Regions from separate parts of the Pararhizobium sp. genome, predicted to be linked through region 3. Evidence: predicted binding sites of a transcription regulator. Region 3 holds the regulator's gene; each other region holds the start of a gene.
The links. Region 3 encodes LexA, which represses DNA repair genes until DNA is damaged. Its sites were predicted from a motif close to TGTTCNNNNTGTGTTCNG; they were not measured.
Positions count from the first base shown of each region.

Region 1 (4,206 bases), 280 kb from region 3:
CAGCGACAGCGAGGCAAGGAGCAGGCACAGCGCCAGCATCAATCCCATCGGCACCGACATCTGGCCACTGGCCAGCGGCCGGTTGCGCTTCTTCGGATGACGGCGGTCATTGGTGAGATCCGACAGGTCGTTGATCACATAAACGGCAGAGGCAAGGAAGCTGAATGCGAAGAATGCCAGGATGACATTGACCACTGCATCCATGTGCAGAATGTCGTGGTTGAGGATCATCGGCACGCCGATCAGCACATTCTTGGCCCATTGATGCACGCGGATCGATTTCAAGGCGGCAAACCGCGGCGCCTTGCCGAGATCGAGGCGTTCGGCATCATGGGCGCGGCGCCATTTCTCGGCGGCGGCGTCCGGTGCCACGACAATCGCCTTGCGCGCTGCGTCAAACACCGGCACGTCGTCGCGGCTGTTGCCCATATAGTCGAAACCACCCTCGCCGAACTGTTCGATCAGTTTCTCTCGCTTGCGGTGGCTGGTGAGGTTGATGTCCGTGGTGCTGTGCAGGACGGATGAGAAAGCGCCGGTATGGGCTGCAACGCCAAGCGCCACGCTTTCGGCGGCACCGGTGACAAGGATGATCTGCCGGCCGCTTTCACGCTCGCGTTCCAAACGCTTCAGCACCGCCTCGCGATAGGGCCAGTCGGCCGCCTGGCGTCCTGAGCGCGCAGCAACCTCGTATTTCAGCCGCGCCTTACCCTTCGACATCCAGATGAGGACTGCAAACACCATCAGCGGATTGCGCAACAGAATGATCGCCACGCCCTCCCAGAGCGTGTCGGCAGCAAGCAACGTGCCATCAAGATCGACGCACAGCGGAATATGCCGCGTTTCTGTCCGAGCATCCATAAGATCAAACCCCGAGAATATATGCCCGGGACAGTCCCACGTTCAGCTTTCGAAAGTGCAAACGGCGCTCGCCTTAGAGTTTCAATTTGCTGCGTTGGTTAACGAATCCCGGATATATTCGGAGCTTCATTCAAGCCCGATCCAGTTCAGTGCATCGCGCCAGTCCGTCATGCGGATGGGAGTTCCATGCGACCCGGTCTGGAACAGTACGAAGCGGCTGGGATAGTTCGCTTTCTTCAATGACCGGTAGAACGCGATCTGATCGGCTACTGCATAGACGCTGTCGTCGCTGCCGTGGCTGAAGAAGATCGGTAGTTTCTTTTTGTAGGCGGCGCTCTTGCTGAAGGTGGGATCGGTTGGGCCTCCCATGATCATCATGCCCTTGAGGGCCGCAACCGCCTGCGGATTGCGGGCGAGGCCCCAGCAGATGAAGCTGCCCATCGAGGCGCAGGCAAGCACCACCGGCCGGCCCGGTGATTGCTGCTGGGCATAGGCAATCAATCCGGCGATATCTGCGACGCCCGCATCGTCAAAGGAGCGCATGCTCGGGGCATAGTAGACACCGCCGTTTTCGACAGCGAGGTTCTTCAGCCGGTTGAAATTGCCGCCGAACGACCAGTCATTGGCGCCGAGCCGCCGGTCGCCTCCCCGGCCATGGATGAAGATGACCGTGAATGCCGCACCACTGGGGGCACCGACCCGCATTACATCGAGCGGCCGGCTGGCCAAATCAAGCGTCTCGTTGGCCTGCGCGCTCTTGACACTGAGCGACACATAGGCCCGCCTTACCCGGCGTTCCGGCTCTAGGTCACGGCCGTGGATATCGCGCATCTTATCGTAATCGACGACACGGTAATCGCCATCATCCGCGGTTTCCAGCACCGTTCCGTAGGAAAACAGCTCATCCTTGAACGGCTTCAGCGGTGCTGCCCGCGCCGGCAAGGCCAGGGCGATCATGACAATCGAGGCAAAAACAACGCGAAAGGTCAAATGAGCTGTGGACAGGTGCATCCGGAATGTTCCTCTTTTGATCCAAGCCTTGCCATCGGACCTTCCGCAAAGCAACAGTTGGGACTATTGAAGGCATGATCGGCGTGTTGGCGCGCGCGGCTTGACCACAAGGCTGGCCTGGTCGCTACCGTTCCAAGAATTTGGCAGAATTCCGGCGATTCGTGCAGACATTCCTGACGGCTCAGCCCGCACCCCGGCCTGGGTCTGAAGCCGCCACCACGGAAAGACATCAAAATAGACTATGACCGACAGCAACGATCTCTTTTCAGCATTCCCCGAGGTACCGAAGCCTGCGACGGATCCCGTCGTGCCGAAGCCGGTTGTTGTAACGCCTGCCGCCGTTCCTGCCGTGGAGCAGCGCAGCGGCGCCTCCACGACGCTGAAGGCCGATACCGGCGACTACAATGCATCGACGATCGAGGTGCTGGAAGGGCTGGAGCCGGTTCGCCGGCGGCCGGGCATGTATATCGGCGGTACGGACGAAAAGGCGCTGCACCATCTGTTTGCGGAAGTCATCGACAACTCGATGGACGAAGCGGTTGCCGGACACGCCAACTTTATCGACGTGCATCTCGATGCCGAAGGCTGCCTATCGGTCACCGATAACGGCCGCGGCATCCCGGTCGAGAACCATCCGAAATTTCCGGGCAAGTCGACGCTCGAAGTGATCATGACCATCCTGCACGCGGGCGGCAAGTTCGACAGCAAGGTCTATGAAACATCGGGCGGTCTGCACGGTGTCGGTGTTTCCGTCGTCAACGCGCTGTCAGACATTCTGGAAGTCGAGGTTGCCCGCAACCGCAAGCTCTATCGCCAGCGTTTTTCGCGCGGCATTCCGCAGGGCGGGATCGAGGAATTGGGCGACGTCCAGAATCGGCGCGGCACCAAGGTCAAATTCCACCCGGACCCAGAGATTTTTGGCTCGCACGCAAAATTCGATCCGGCCCGGCTGTTCCGCATGGCGCGGTCCAAGGCTTATCTGTTCGGCGGCGTCGAAATCCGCTGGTCCTGCGATCCGACACTGATCGAAGGCACGGATACGCCCGACAAGGCCGTGTTCCACTTCCCCGGTGGCCTGAAGGACTATCTGCAGGCGACGATGGGCAAGGAATTCACCGTCACCCGCGAAATCTTTGCCGGCAAGACGGAAAAAACCGGCGGCCATGGCGCAATGGAATGGGCGGTCACCTGGTATGGTGGCGACAGCATCGTGCATTCATATTGCAACACCATTCCGACACCCGAAGGCGGCACGCATGAAGCCGGCTTCCGCATAGCGCTGACCAAGGGCCTGAAGGCCTACGCCGAACTGACGCAGAACAAGCGCGCGGCGATCGTTACCACCGAAGACGTGATGATTTCGGCGGCAGGCATGCTGTCGGTGTTCATCCGCGAGCCGGAATTCGTCGGCCAGACCAAGGACAAGCTGGCGACCGTCGAGGCCCAGCGCATCGTCGAAAATGCGCTGCGCGATCCCTTCGACCATTTTCTCGCCGACAACCCGCAGGAAGCCCACAAGCTCTTGGAATGGGTGATCGAGCGTGCCGATGAACGGGTGCGCCGCCGCAAGGAAAAAGAGGTCACCCGCAAATCGGCGGTGCGCAAGCTGCGCCTGCCGGGCAAGCTCGCCGACTGCTCGCAGAATTCGGCCGAGGGCGCCGAACTGTTCATCGTCGAAGGCGATTCGGCCGGTGGCTCGGCCAAGCAGGCGCGCAACCGCTCCAACCAGGCGATCCTGCCGCTGCGCGGCAAGATTCTCAACGTTGCCAGCGCCGGCCGCGAGAAGCTCGGGGCCAACCAGCAGATCAGCGATCTCGTGCAGGCGCTTGGGTGCGGCACGCGCAGCAAGTATCGTGAGGAAGACCTGCGCTACGAGCGCGTCATCGTCATGACCGATGCCGACGTCGACGGCGCCCATATCGCCTCGCTGCTGATCACCTTCTTCTACCAGGAAATGCCGGAGCTCGTTCGGGGCGGACATCTCTATCTGGCCGTGCCGCCGCTCTACCGCATTACCCAAGGGGCAAGGACACTCTACGCCCGCGACGACGCCCATCGGGTGGAACTGATGGAGACGGAATTCAACGGCCGCGGCAAGGTCGAGATCGGCCGCTTCAAGGGCCTTGGCGAAATGATGCCGGCCCAGCTGAAGGAAACCACGATGGATCCTTCCAAGCGGACACTCTTGAAGGTCGCCATCGACGAGGTGGATTTCGAAGGCACACGCGAAGCCGTCGACAACCTGATGGGCACCAAGGCCGACGCCCGCTTCCGCTTTATCCAGGAACGCGCCGTGTTTGCGGACAACCTGGATATCTAGCCTGAAGGCCTTCAGAA
Region 1 covers NZ_CBDIHY010000003.1:3,275,096-3,279,301, reverse strand. The annotation lists gene ACQY8Q_RS21730 (UbiA family prenyltransferase) at 1-858, opposite strand, end outside; gene ACQY8Q_RS21725 (alpha/beta hydrolase) at 985-1,869, opposite strand; gene parE (DNA topoisomerase IV subunit B) at 2,111-4,189, shown strand.
Region 1: parE (DNA topoisomerase IV subunit B) is a predicted target of LexA. The motif match lies at 1,876-1,893, and genes of this name have one in related genera.

Region 2 (4,206 bases), 1.0 Mb from region 3:
AGAGGCGCGGCTTGTCACCGTCGGCAGGCTCGATCATCACCTCGCACAGTTCATCGCGATGATCGCTGACCCAGGCCTTGGCTTCCTCCGGCGAGATCAGCGCGAAAAAGGCCGAGAGTTCGCCGTGCGTGGCAAAGCCGAGCCGGGTCAGTGCCGCGCGGCAGCACCAGTCGACGAACTCCTCGTGGCTGACATCCGGCTCGTGATGATGGCCGGGGATGACCCGCTCGGTCAGATCGTAGACTTTTTGGAAATTATCCCTCCGGGCGATTGCCACCTTGCCGGTGCGCCAGAGATATTCGAGCGCCGTCTTGGACGGATGCCAGTTCCACCAGCCGCCGGATACCCTGCCCTCAAACTTGAAATCGCGCGCCATGACTGCGCCTTCGGCGTGAATTTTCGCATAGATTTCGTCAAAAGCCTCTTCGAAACCTTCCTCGCGCCATTTGCGCCAGCGCTCGATGATGGTTTCGCCTTCGCGACGAAAACGGTGTTTCCAGTAGACGAAGAAACGGCTCGGGATGATCGAGGCGTCGTGCGTCCAGTGCTCGAACAGCGCTCCGTCCTTTTCCAGAAGCTCGGTCAGGTGCTCGCGCTTGTAGGTCTGGTTGCGGGAAAACAGGATCTGGTGATGGGCGCGCTCGACGGTCGAGATGCTGTCCACCTGAACGAAACCGATCTCATGGATGAGATCGAGCAGACCCTGCTTGCCGAGCGCCCGGTTGGGGGCTGCGGCCAGGCCTTGCTTGTTGAGGAAGATGCGCCGGGCATCGCGGTTGGAAACGAGAATCGCCATTCGACAATCTAGGCAAATGTTCACACTTTGTTCAAGTCAAAACCGGAGCCTATTTCCATCCATCAGGAAATCGTCCTATAGAGCCTCGACATTCGAACGCGGGGGACGCGGATTGGACATACGCTTTTCCGGCGCATCAGTGAGATATGGCGAGCGCGCGGTTCTTCAGCCGCTCACGCTGTCGCTGACCGAGCGGCGCATCGGCATTATCGGGCTGAACGGCTCCGGCAAGACCACATTCGCGCGGCTGATCAACGGGCTGGTCAAGCCGACCACCGGCACCGTGACGGTCAACGGTCTCGATACCGTGCAGGACGCCAATGCGACGCTGGCTGAAGCCGGCTTCATATTTCAGAACCCGCAGCACCAGATCATCATGCCGATCGTGCACGAGGATATCGCCTTCGGGCTGAAGAACCGTGGGCTGAAGGCGGACGAGATCGAACGCCGGACAGCCGCCGTGCTCGAACGCTTCGGCATCGCGCATCTGGCGAGGCGCCGCGTGCACGAGCTTTCGGGCGGCGAGACGCAGCTGGTCGCCATCGCCAGCGTGCTGGTGACCGGGCCCGGCATCCTCATTCTCGACGAACCAACCAACCAGCTGGACTTGAAAAACCGGCGTCTGGTGGAAAATACCATTGCCGGATTGAGCGAGCACACCATCGTCATTAGCCACGACCTACCGCTGATCGAACGGTTCGACCGGGTATTGCTGTTTCATGACGGCAGGCTTGTTGCCGATGGCCCGGCAGAGGAAAGCATTCGCACCTATCACGAGGTGGCCGGATGCTGAACGGGCTGAATATCGAGGGCACGACGCCGCTGCACCGGATGTCCGTCCGGGCTAAGCTCGCCATCCTGCTGGTCTGCGGGCTGGCGCTTTATGCCGTTTCGTCCCTTTATATTCTGATCCCCGCCTTCATCATCGCCGCCTTGATCTATTTCACCACCGGCCTTTCCTTTCGCGAGGGCGTGTCTCGCCTGCAGCCCATCCTGTTCACCATTCTCATTCTGCTGATCGCAACCGCCTATCTCACATCGCTGCGCGAGGCAGCCGAGAGCTTCTTCCGGCTGATGGCGATCGTGCTGTTTGCCGGTGCGGTGACGGCGACGACGGCGACCGGTGCCTTCATCGACGAAATCACCCGGCTGCTGCAGCCGCTCGATCGCCTCGGTCTGGTGCGGGCCGCCGATGTCGGGCTCGCCTTCGGGCTGGTGCTGCGCTTCGTGCCGGATATCTTCAACCATTACCAGTCGATCCGCGAGGCGCACCGGGCACGCGGGCTGAAGGTGCGGCCGTTGACGATCCTTGCGCCGTTGATCATCCTGACACTGAAAGAAGCCGACACGATCGCCATGGCGATTGACGCACGCGGCTTCCGGCGGCCACGCGAAAAAACAAAACTGACGGTGGAGAGCTAATTCACCTCTGACCCTTTTCCGGCCTTGGCCAACCACATGCACAAATATCGATCGACAAAGGACCTGCCATGACCACCAGAGACCTCGTTCTCATTGCCCTCTTCACCGCGATCATCGTCGTTCTCGGCCTCATTCCGCCGGTGACGCTCGGCTTCATTCCGGTGCCAATCACGGCCCAGTCGATGGGTGTGATGCTGGCGGGCTGCATCATCGGCGCCAGGCGCGGCGCGCTTGCCTATGTGCTCCTGGTGCTGTTGGTGGCGATCGGGCTGCCGGTTCTCGCCGGTGGCCGGGGCGGCCTTGCCATCATTCAGGGCCCGACCGGCGGCTTCGTGCTCGGCTGGATCGTTGCCACCTTCATTACCGGCCTGATCGCCGAGCGACTGGTCAAGGAAGGGCAGAGCGAGGTCAGGCAGTTCGCCGGCTTCTTCATCGCCTCGGTCGTCGGCGGTATCGGCGTGCTCTATGTTATCGGCATGCCATGGGTGACCGCAGTCATGGGTACGCCACTGACGGAAGTGGCAAAAGGTTCGCTCGTCTTCATTCCGGGCGACATCGTCAAGGCCGTGATTGCAACGCTGGCCGCCCGCGCAGTTCTCGCCGGTTATCCGCTTCTGCACGCACGCGCCTGAGCGCCTGTGGCGGATCATCTTGCAACCCTTGTGGCGGAGTATGGCAGGCCGGAGGATGTGATCCGGCTTGCCAGCCTGCCCCGCCCGGCGCTTGAACCGGGCATGGTCGAAATCACAGTCGAACGCGCGGCGATCAACCCGTCAGACCTGATCCCGGTGACGGGCGCCTACAACAATCGCACCATTCTGCCGTTTGTTCCCGGCTTCGAGGGTGTCGGCACTGTCAGCCGCGTCGGCGCTGGTGTGACCGGCCTGAAACCCGGTGACCGCGTCCTGCCGCTCGGCGCAAGCGGCCTGTGGCAGGCCGCTCTGCAGCGGCCCGCCGATTGGTGCTTTGCCGTGCCGGATGATCTGTCGATCGAACAGGCGGCGACTGCGTACGTCAATCCGATGACGACGCTGCGGCTGATCGCAGCGTTGAAGGATCATTTTGGTGTCTCCTCCCGGCTTACAGGCCGCAGGATCGGGGTCACGGCAGCCGGCTCCGCAATCGGCCGGATGCTGCTGATGGTGCTGTTGGCCGAGGGTGCCGAAGTAACCGCCATCGTGCGCAGCGAGGCAACGGCTGCTCGCCTGCCGGCCTTGCCGGGTCTTCAGACACTTGTGACCGGGCAACGGCCCATCGGCAAGGATATGGTTTTCGACGCGGTGGTCGATGCCGTCGGCGGCGTCACCGGCGGTGACCTGCTCCAGAACAATCTGTCGGCCGGCGGTGTCTTTCTGCAATATGGCGCGCTCAGTGGCATACCGATTACGCAAGAGGCTCTTTCGGCTCGGCCGGATGTGCGCTTTGCCTTCCTCTGGCTGCGCTCCTTCGTCCATTCCGCCGGCAGGCAGGCGCTCTCCAGCGCGCTTGCACACTGTTTCGACGGCCTGCGCGATGGCACGTTTGCGAGCGAGATCGCAGCCACCTATCCGCTGTCGCGTATCAAGGAGGCGCTCGCCCTTCATCATTCCCCGGACCGCATCGGCAAAGTGCTGATCGACCCGCGCTGTTGAAAACATAGCAAACGCCCTACCTAACGCATGGACCTCGAACCCCTGAAGCCATAGGTTCCCGCCATGACCACGATCCTGTTCGAAAACCCGATCTTCCTGGAACACAAGGTTCCCGAAGGCCACCCGGAACGGCCCGACCGGCTGAAGGCGCTGAACCTTGCGCTGGAGCATGAGCGGTTTTCACCGCTGTCGCGGCAAATGGCGCCGCAGGGCAACGAGGATCTCGTGCTGCTTGCCCATCCCGAACAGCACCTGCGCACTGTGATGTCTGCCATTCCCGAGGAAGGCATCAACTCTGTGGAGGCCGACACCTATGCCAGCCCCGCCAGCCTGCAGGCCGCCTTGACCGGCATCGGC
Region 2 covers NZ_CBDIHY010000003.1:2,530,588-2,534,793, reverse strand. The annotation lists gene ACQY8Q_RS17815 (winged helix-turn-helix domain-containing protein) at 1-796, opposite strand, end outside; gene ACQY8Q_RS17810 (energy-coupling factor ABC transporter ATP-binding protein) at 909-1,589, shown strand; gene ACQY8Q_RS17805 (energy-coupling factor transporter transmembrane component T family protein) at 1,583-2,218, shown strand; gene ACQY8Q_RS17800 (biotin transporter BioY) at 2,287-2,850, shown strand; gene ACQY8Q_RS17795 (zinc-dependent alcohol dehydrogenase family protein) at 2,857-3,849, shown strand; gene ACQY8Q_RS17790 (histone deacetylase family protein) at 3,913-4,206, shown strand, end outside.
Region 2: ACQY8Q_RS17810 (energy-coupling factor ABC transporter ATP-binding protein) is a predicted target of LexA. The motif match lies at 814-831, and genes of this name have one in related genera.

Region 3 (4,206 bases):
CTTGCCGCAGACCCGGAGCGGAGCCGCTTTAACGGCCAGTCGACATCCAGCGGCGATCTGGCCAAACTCTACGGCTTTACGGACCTCGACGGATCCCGGCCTGACTGCTGGCGCTATATAACCGAGGTACAGGATGCAGGCAGACCGGCAGATGCCAGCGGTTATCGGTAGGGGAGGTGAAACGGGCCTGATACCAAAAAGGCCTTGCTTTTCAGCAAGGCCTTTGGAAACTGGCTCCCCGGGCCGGATTCGAACCGGCGACCTGTCGATTAACAGTCGAATGCTCTACCGCTGAGCTACCAGGGATAATCTGCGGCGGTGTGTGCTGCAGAAGTGAGGCTGCTAATACAAATGCTTTTCCGATTTGCCAAGCGATTTTTCAAAAAAAACGCACAATCTTGTCTGATTGTGGACAACTCCCCATGTGAGAGGTTGAGGCATGCTGTTGATTTGTGGGGCATCAGCCCGCACGAAGACGACAATCGCAGGCATTGGCGGACGGCAGAGATTTGGTTGGTGGAGAATTGATGGCAGAACAGCGGAAAACCAAAAAATTCGGAATTGATGCCCGCACGCATGAACTCGTCATTGGCACATGGCGCATGCGGCTGCCGCAATCGCGCCTTTTGCGCATCACCATTGGTTGCGGGCTGATTTTCGGCGGTATTTTGGGGTTCCTGCCGATTCTCGGTTTCTGGATGGTACCGCTCGGCCTCATCGTGCTGTCGCACGACCTTGCCTTCGTGCGCCGCCGCCGCCGCCGGCTTCACGTATGGTGGGCCCGTAAGTGGCAGACGTCCAATTAGAACACACAGATTTATCTTTTCGTCCGTCAACAACCTCTGTGTCCAAAAAGCCTCTCCCGATTCGAGAGAGCTGACGTCGGAAAAAAAGGATTCGAACCCTCTATCCGCCTGAGCCTGTCTGTGGCGTCGGGTCCTTGTCCGCAGGCACCGGTTGCGCTGGCAAGTCGCCTGGAGCTTCCTGCTTCGACATCGCATCGCTGTTAGGGCCAGAGGACTTTTCCTCGATTTTCGTTGCCGCATCATTGTCGGTGCTCTCACCATACATTTCGACGCCGGCCCAAGCCAGCGCAGCGAGGACCAGACCGCCGACCAGCACCATCAGCACCGGACGGCCCAGAAAGCCTTGGCGGGACTGCACACCACTCAACTCCACCGTTTTCGTCGTGTCGGCATCGGAAACGCGGTCGCCGCGCTCATCAATATATTTCGCCATCAAAGCCTCCTTGGACGGTGTTTGGATTATGCCGTCCGTTGCACAGTTCTAAGAATCGGGAACGGCTCCGGCCGCGCAAAGGTTCCGCCAGGCCACAGGCCGCGATCGAGGCCAGATGCTCATACGCTCACCGTTCGGTGAAAATGTTTGATTGCCTTGAAAACACTGGCTGAATTTTAGGGACTTGCGGAACACATATGGAACAGATAGTGTTCGTTCTTGATTTGTTTCTCGATTCTGGAGTGATCGTTCATGCTGACCCGCAAGCAACAGGAACTGCTTCTGTTCATTCACGAAAGAATGAAGGAATCGGGCGTACCGCCATCGTTCGACGAGATGAAGGATGCACTGGATCTGGCCTCGAAGTCCGGCATTCACCGGTTGATCACAGCGCTTGAGGAGCGGGGCTTTATCCGCCGGCTGCCAAATCGTGCGCGGGCATTGGAAGTGATCAAGTTGCCGGAGGCCTATTCGATGAGCCTCCAGCCCAAGCGCGGCTTTTCGCCCAGCGTCATTCAGGGCAGTCTTGGCGCGCAACCGGCACCTCCCGCACCCGCCAAGACCGCTGCAAACAGCGACACCGTTTCGATACCGGTCATGGGCAGGATTGCCGCCGGTGTTCCAATCTCGGCAATCCAGAATAACACTCATGATATTTCCGTGCCTATCGAGATGGTCGGGCCGGGCGAGCACTATGCGCTTGAAGTGCGCGGCGATTCGATGATCGAGGCGGGTATTCTCGATGGCGACACGGTCATCATCCGCAACACCAACAGTGCCAGCCCCGGCGAAATCATCGTCGCGCTGGTTGATGATGAGGAAGCAACGCTGAAACGGTTTCGCCGCAAAGGTGCCTCGATCGCACTGGAAGCCGCCAACCCAGCCTACGAGACACGGATTTTTGGACCTGACCGGGTCAAGATACAGGGCAAACTCGTCGGACTGATCCGGCGCTATCATTGATCTGAAAGCATTGCGTTTCCGGCCTGCTTGCGGGTGAAATATGGTCGCCTGGTCTGAGGATGCGACCGCATCACACCGCGCGGCACGATATTGTCGTGTGCCGCCGGGCAGGCCGGCGCTCACGCTGAATGGCTCATATTGGAATATGACGGTCGCTGCGGTTTTGTGAGCGGACTGGAAGCACTGAAACTTGCCTGTGATCCAATGACCAAGGACGTTTTTCGGAAATATCCTCTTGCGGTTTGTCTAGGATCATTCTAAACCGCCGCCACAGTTCGATTATTTGAACTCGTGAGGCCTCGTGGCGGAGTGGTGACGCAGAGGACTGCAAATCCTTGCACCCCGGTTCAATTCCGGGCGAGGCCTCCAAATTTTCCCACGCGGAACGAAAATTAGTTCAGGACAAGACACTGCCGTTGCTTGCTTTGACCCAACGGTCTTGCACGGCGTGACAGTATCTGCCCGGGAAGAATTTTTAGACAGGACCGATCAAACGGTTTCGGCTTTCCCGTCACTCCTGACCGGGAAGACAAAGGCAGGCGGCAGTGGTCGATGGACGTTCTGCATCCGCAGTCCCGGCCTGCTTGTCACGGAAAAGGGGGGGATTTTTGCTCAGTGATAGTAGAAGCAGGCGCAATCAGCCTTGCTGTCATCCGGTTTCGTCCAGACGCGCACTGCGAGTTTCTTGGCCGCACCCGTCTCGTCCAGACGTAGCCCCAGCAGCGACACGGCCGCAAGCTTCGGGTTGACCGCATCAATCTCGATCGTCGATCCAACCTGGTGGACGCCTTGCTTTGGGGTCCAGGTGAAAAACTGCACGCTGTAATGCATTGCATTCTCCTTCACCGCGCTTTGCAGCACATGAGCTTAATGGGTGAACAGACGCTCAAGGCGCTGGCCACGAGGCGTTGCACTGCTGGATGCGTACTCAATGCGTAGGAAGCCAACATAACATATTTTGGCAGGCGGCGAAACATTCTCGCTGCAATTTAAGCCGAATGGTGACTGGTCATCAGCACCTGCCTTGCACGCAGCAAGGGAGGGGCATCATCCGAGTACGGAGTGTACCCCAACCGGAATTGTCACTCTCGTCTGCGGAGCGGCCTATCATCCACGTCGCGGCGCTGAGGTACTGCGCGATCGCCGCTATCCTTGGTAACGCGCCGTTAACGCTACCGTTGGTTTGACATACGTACGCATGTCGAAATACGGCACCTGCCGTATGTCCAACACGCCCATTGCGCGTGCATTTCTCCCGGCATCGATGACAGCATTACGGCTTGACTGGATTGGCTTCATCAATCCCGCTTCGAACAGACGGAGCGGTGCCACCGGTTGGAGGAACCGCTATGTTGCCACTGGAACAGTTGATGCCATTCGCCTTTGCGACGCTGATTTTCGCCTGCATGCCAGGGCCTGCCATTCTCTACATGACGGTACAGACGCTGGCGCATGGCCCCCGCGCCGGGCTGATGGCAGCTTTTGGTGTCCATTTGGGTTGTTATGTTCATGTTGCCGCGACAGCTTTGGGCTTGGCGGCTGTCCTCAGCCATGCACCCTTCGTTTACACCGTCATCAAATTCGCCGGCGCCGCTTATCTGATGTGGCTGGGTGTCACCATGTTTCTTGGCCGCCGGCAGAATGGCGGGGAGGCTGTCAATCCAGCCCCCGGTGTTCTGCGCGACAGCATCGTCGTCGAAGTCCTCAACCCCAAGACTGCGCTGTTTTTCCTGACCTTCCTGCCGCAATTCATCGACCCGGCGCTGGACACGCCTGTCTGGCTGCAATTTCTCATCCTCGGCATGATCGTCAACCTTGCCTTGTCCATTGCCGACCTGGCGGCGGTCGGTATTGCGTTCTTTGCCCTTGGACGCGCTCGAACCAGCGGTTCGAGCTGGCTCGTTCCGAAGGCGTGTGGATCTATACTAATCGGCCTGGGGATCGCTCTGGCACACAAGGGAGCATGATCGGGCTGGCAAGGGAATGATGCGCGAACGACTTGCC
Region 3 covers NZ_CBDIHY010000003.1:3,555,427-3,559,632, reverse strand. The annotation lists gene ACQY8Q_RS23070 (SDR family oxidoreductase) at 1-171, shown strand, start outside; tRNA gene ACQY8Q_RS23065 (tRNA-Asn) at 232-306, opposite strand; gene ACQY8Q_RS23060 (hypothetical protein) at 528-806, shown strand; gene ACQY8Q_RS23055 (hypothetical protein) at 907-1,239, opposite strand; gene lexA (transcriptional repressor LexA) at 1,492-2,202, shown strand; tRNA gene ACQY8Q_RS23045 (tRNA-Cys) at 2,498-2,571, shown strand; gene ACQY8Q_RS23040 (hypothetical protein) at 2,815-3,033, opposite strand; gene ACQY8Q_RS23035 (LysE family translocator) at 3,552-4,169, shown strand.

Region 4 (4,206 bases), 1.8 Mb from region 3:
CTCGTCGAGGAACAGCACGCCATTATGCGCCAGCGACGCTTCTCCCGGCTTGGCGCGCAGGCCGCCGCCGATCATTGCCGCCATGGTGGCCGAATGATGCGGGGTGCGGAACGGCCGGCGGTCCGACAGCTTACCGCCTGCCAGTTGCCCGGCAATGGAGTGGATCATCGACACTTCGAGCAGTTCGGTCGGCGACAGCGGCGGCAGGATCGAGGGCAGGCGAGCGGCCAGCATCGACTTGCCGGAGCCGGGCGGGCCGACCATCAATAAATTATGGTTTCCGGCAGCCGCCACCTCGAGCGCCCGCTTGGCGCTTTCCTGGCCCTTGATATCGGCGAGATCCGGCATGTTGGCCGGGCTGGCGCGCACGGCCGGTTCGGGACGTGACAGAACCTGCGTGCCGCGAAAATGATTGGCGAGCGCAATCAGGCTGCGCGGCGCCAGAATGTCGATCTCCGATCCGGCCCAGGCGGCCTCGGCGCCGCTGTCAAATGGGCAGATCAGGCCCTTGCCAAGTCCATTGGCGCCGATGGCGGCGGGAAGCGCCCCGGAGACGGCGGCAATGGTGCCGTCGAGATTGAGTTCGCCGATCACCACATAGCCATCCAGCGCATCGCCGGGAATGGCGCCGAGCGCCGCCATCAGGCCGAGCGCGATGGGCAGGTCGAAATGCGAGCCCTCCTTGGGAAGATCAGCGGGAGCGAGATTGATCGTCACCTTCTTGGCGGGAAGCGACAGGCCGGATGCGTGCAGCGCTGCCTGGACCCGCTCACGGCTTTCCGCCACCGCTTTGTCCGGAAGGCCGACGATCTGCATGCCGACTTTGCCCGGTGCAACCATCACCTGAACATCGACAGGCACGCCTTCTATGCCCTGAAATGCAACCGTACTGACACGCGCGACCATGATTGCCCCTCTCGCCGCGAGGCAGGCCGACAAGCCGCCACCACAACCTTCTCCGGTTGTGGTGTAAAATCTTGCACGAATAACGGAATAAAACAAGAACAATTATCGAACGGATTCGACCATTCCAATCGGCCAGGTTGTGGCTCGGTTGTGATTCAGGAACGGAGCGGAACAACCGCGAACATCCGGGAGATGAAATCGGGTTGCATCGGCTGAACCGGGACGGCTATCCGCCCCGGTCTGTTCAAGAGAGCGTCAGGCGCGCTTGCGTTCGATTGCGTCCCAGAGCAGGGCGGCGATATCGGCGCCGCCGAATTTCTTCACTTCGCGGATGCCGGTGGGAGACGTGACGTTGATCTCGGTCATCACGTCGCCGATCACATCGATGCCGACGAGCAGGAAGCCGCGCTCGCGAAGTGCTGGTCCGATGCGGGCGCAGATTTCCTTTTCCCGCGCCGTCAGTTCGGTCGGCATCGGCGTGCCGCCCGCATGCATGTTGGAGCGGGCGTCGTGTTCGGCAGGCACCCGATTGATCGCGCCGACCGGCTCGCCATCGACGAGGATGATGCGCTTGTCACCCTTGCGCACCGCCGGCAGGTATTCCTGCGCGATGAAGGGCTCGCGGAACATCTGGCCGAACATTTCCAGGAGCGACGACATGTTGCGGTCGTCGCGTGTCGAATGGAAGACGCCGGCACCGCCATTGCCATAGAGCGGCTTCAGGATGATGTCGCCCATTTCGGCGCGGAACGAGGCAATCTCGGCCGGATCGCGGGTGATCAGCGTCTTCGGCATCAGGTCGGGAAATTCGGTGACGAAGATCTTTTCCGGCGAGTTGCGCACCCAGGCCGGGTCATTGACCACCAGCGTCTTCGGATGGATGCGCTCCAGCAGATGCGTCGAGGTGATATAGGCCATGTCGAAGGGCGGATCCTGGCGCAAAAGCACCACGTCCATGGTCGACAGGTCGATGCGTTCGGCGTCACCCAGCGTGTAGTGATCGCCCTTGACGTCGCGAAGGGTCATCGGCTCGACCGTGGCAATCACCTTGCCGTCACGCAGCGACAGCTGGTTGGGCGTATAATGGAAGAGCTTGTAGCCGCGCGACTGCGCCTCAAGGCTCATCGCGAACGTGCTGTCGCCAGCGATATTGATGCCCGAGACATGATCCATCTGGATCGCGACATTTACGATTTTCGCCATGAGACATTCCCTGTTGATCGTCGGCATCGTTGAGAGAGCTTGTCTATATCAAATGGCATCGGGGACGCCATACAGATTTCTGCTGCCGTCTCCATCGAACACGCCTTCTCCGTCACGCGGCGGCTTTTTCGCCCGTGGCTTGAAACATCTGCAGGTTCGCCAGGCTCTTGCCTGGCGGAATTGGCCGGGGCACATCGGGTGCCGCAGTAGATAGGAGTAGGTGACACACGATGTGCCCCGTTTCAGTGTCTTTTGCCGCGCTTCTCAGGTTCTTCTGCGCTTTCCCGTGTGAGGAGAAAGCCTCCAATGCCCCAGCCTGGCCGCTTATCCGCCAGGCCTTCCAATGTGGCGGGGTTTGGCCCTGGGCCGTCAAAAGACGGCGTGACCACCCGGCACGCCCGGCTCATTTGCGAACCGGAGGAGAACCACCTTTCACGCAGCCCCGGGGATTTCGCGCGCGTTTCGCCAAACCATCCGGGCACCGGCCCCACCTCGCCGGCAACGCAAACCGGTGTATCCGTGATGGGACGGAAAGAAGTATGGCACGGGTTTTGAGGGCGGGGATTTGCGGGGATGATTTTTTTAAGGGGAAGATGGAGGCAGTGGCGGCTGCGCACCAGAAGCGGTGTTGCGTTCCGCGAACATTGCGTTAGGCATAGCCTCTTTGAAAACGGGAGCTGCCTTTGGATTACCAGCTAAGCGAACTTGGTTTCCTTCACAGCCCGTGGTTTCACGACGGTGGTTTAACGAGTATCGCGGTCGCAGACGATGTCGTTAATTTGGGTCTGAAGACTGTCGATGACCAGCATTTCTCGTTGACGCTTTGCGACACGGTGGCATTTGTCGCTAATGACTTTCAGTTGGGTAACATTGTATCCGACATACGCCTCTCCACAGGCACCGATGTTACCAGAGATCGGCTTGCAGCTTTGTACCCGTCCCCTCATCAGTCAGCAGCCAAAGACTTCCACGACGCATATCGCAAAGCAATGGATGACAAGCGGGAGGAAATCCTCATCGGCAAACTGGTTCTCTTTGAATTGACAAGCAGCTATGGTTGCGAAATCGCTGCCCTATGCAAAAAGGTGTCGATTTCTCGCTGAGCTGCCTGCGTATGCGCCCGAAAACCGCCAAGTCACCTCGGCAGAGGTGTGCCTGGTAACGGAAACGGCACTTCAATTCGCCTCCGTAGGCGTGGCCTTGACGTCATAGGAAGTTTCATGACGCCGAGAATTTGACCGTCACGCCGCGCTGGCGAAAATAGGCTTGCATGAGCTTCCGGCCAGAACGGTTGTTCTGCACCAGCCTGGCCGGGTCGAACACGGCTTCTTTCAAACCCGCCTGCGCCAATGCTGCCTTGAGATTGGCGATATGCACGTCGATGTCGGCGTTATCAGCCTGGAGCGATTCATAAATGCGGTTTGTCGCATCCGCTACGGTCAGTTCGCTCACGCTTGCACTCCTGCTGTTGTTTGGCTGGCGCTTGCCAGATCGTTTGGCTTGACCCTATCGCGGTGAAAAAGGCTGAAGTCAACGGGTGGTGATGGATTGAGCATCGCGCCGGCTTTCAAGGAGGTGGTGATGGAGAAGATCAGAGGGACCGGGCGCATGCGGGCAACGCTCCGGCAGTTCTGCGCCAATTGCGGCCGTCCAGATAGTTCGTCCACTGCCGGGTGTGCCAAAAGGCGCCACACCAACACGACGTTGCCCAGTTGAATGAATGACCTATTCGAACTACTAAAAATTGAATGTCATTCCATCTAACACACGGGGCACAATGGGACGCCGACGCCAGTTTCAGGGTATCTCGCATGACGTCCTTGAGACGTTTCTCAGTCGATATAATGACCTGGGCGGGTATTGGGCCTTGGGCCAGTACCGTTCGTTCCTTGAAGGGATAGAGCAACGTCAAATTGAGTTCCGTTTGGCAAACGGGGTCACGCTCCCAGAAAATGAGTCGTTCGAGTTTGCAACTAAGTTCTACAATGATGCTATTCTAAGAATGATGAGATCGAATGCGATGCCACACGGTTGGCTCGCGGACGCTTTCATCACACTCGCCATCACAGATCAGGCGAAAATTCACTGCGATCTGAC
Region 4 covers NZ_CBDIHY010000003.1:1,748,124-1,752,329, forward strand. The annotation lists gene ACQY8Q_RS13930 (YifB family Mg chelatase-like AAA ATPase) at 1-906, opposite strand, end outside; gene gshB (glutathione synthase) at 1,162-2,109, opposite strand; gene ACQY8Q_RS13940 (hypothetical protein) at 2,793-3,212, shown strand; gene ACQY8Q_RS13945 (hypothetical protein) at 3,328-3,561, opposite strand.
Region 4: ACQY8Q_RS13930 (YifB family Mg chelatase-like AAA ATPase) is a predicted target of LexA. The motif match lies at 990-1,007, and genes of this name have one in related genera.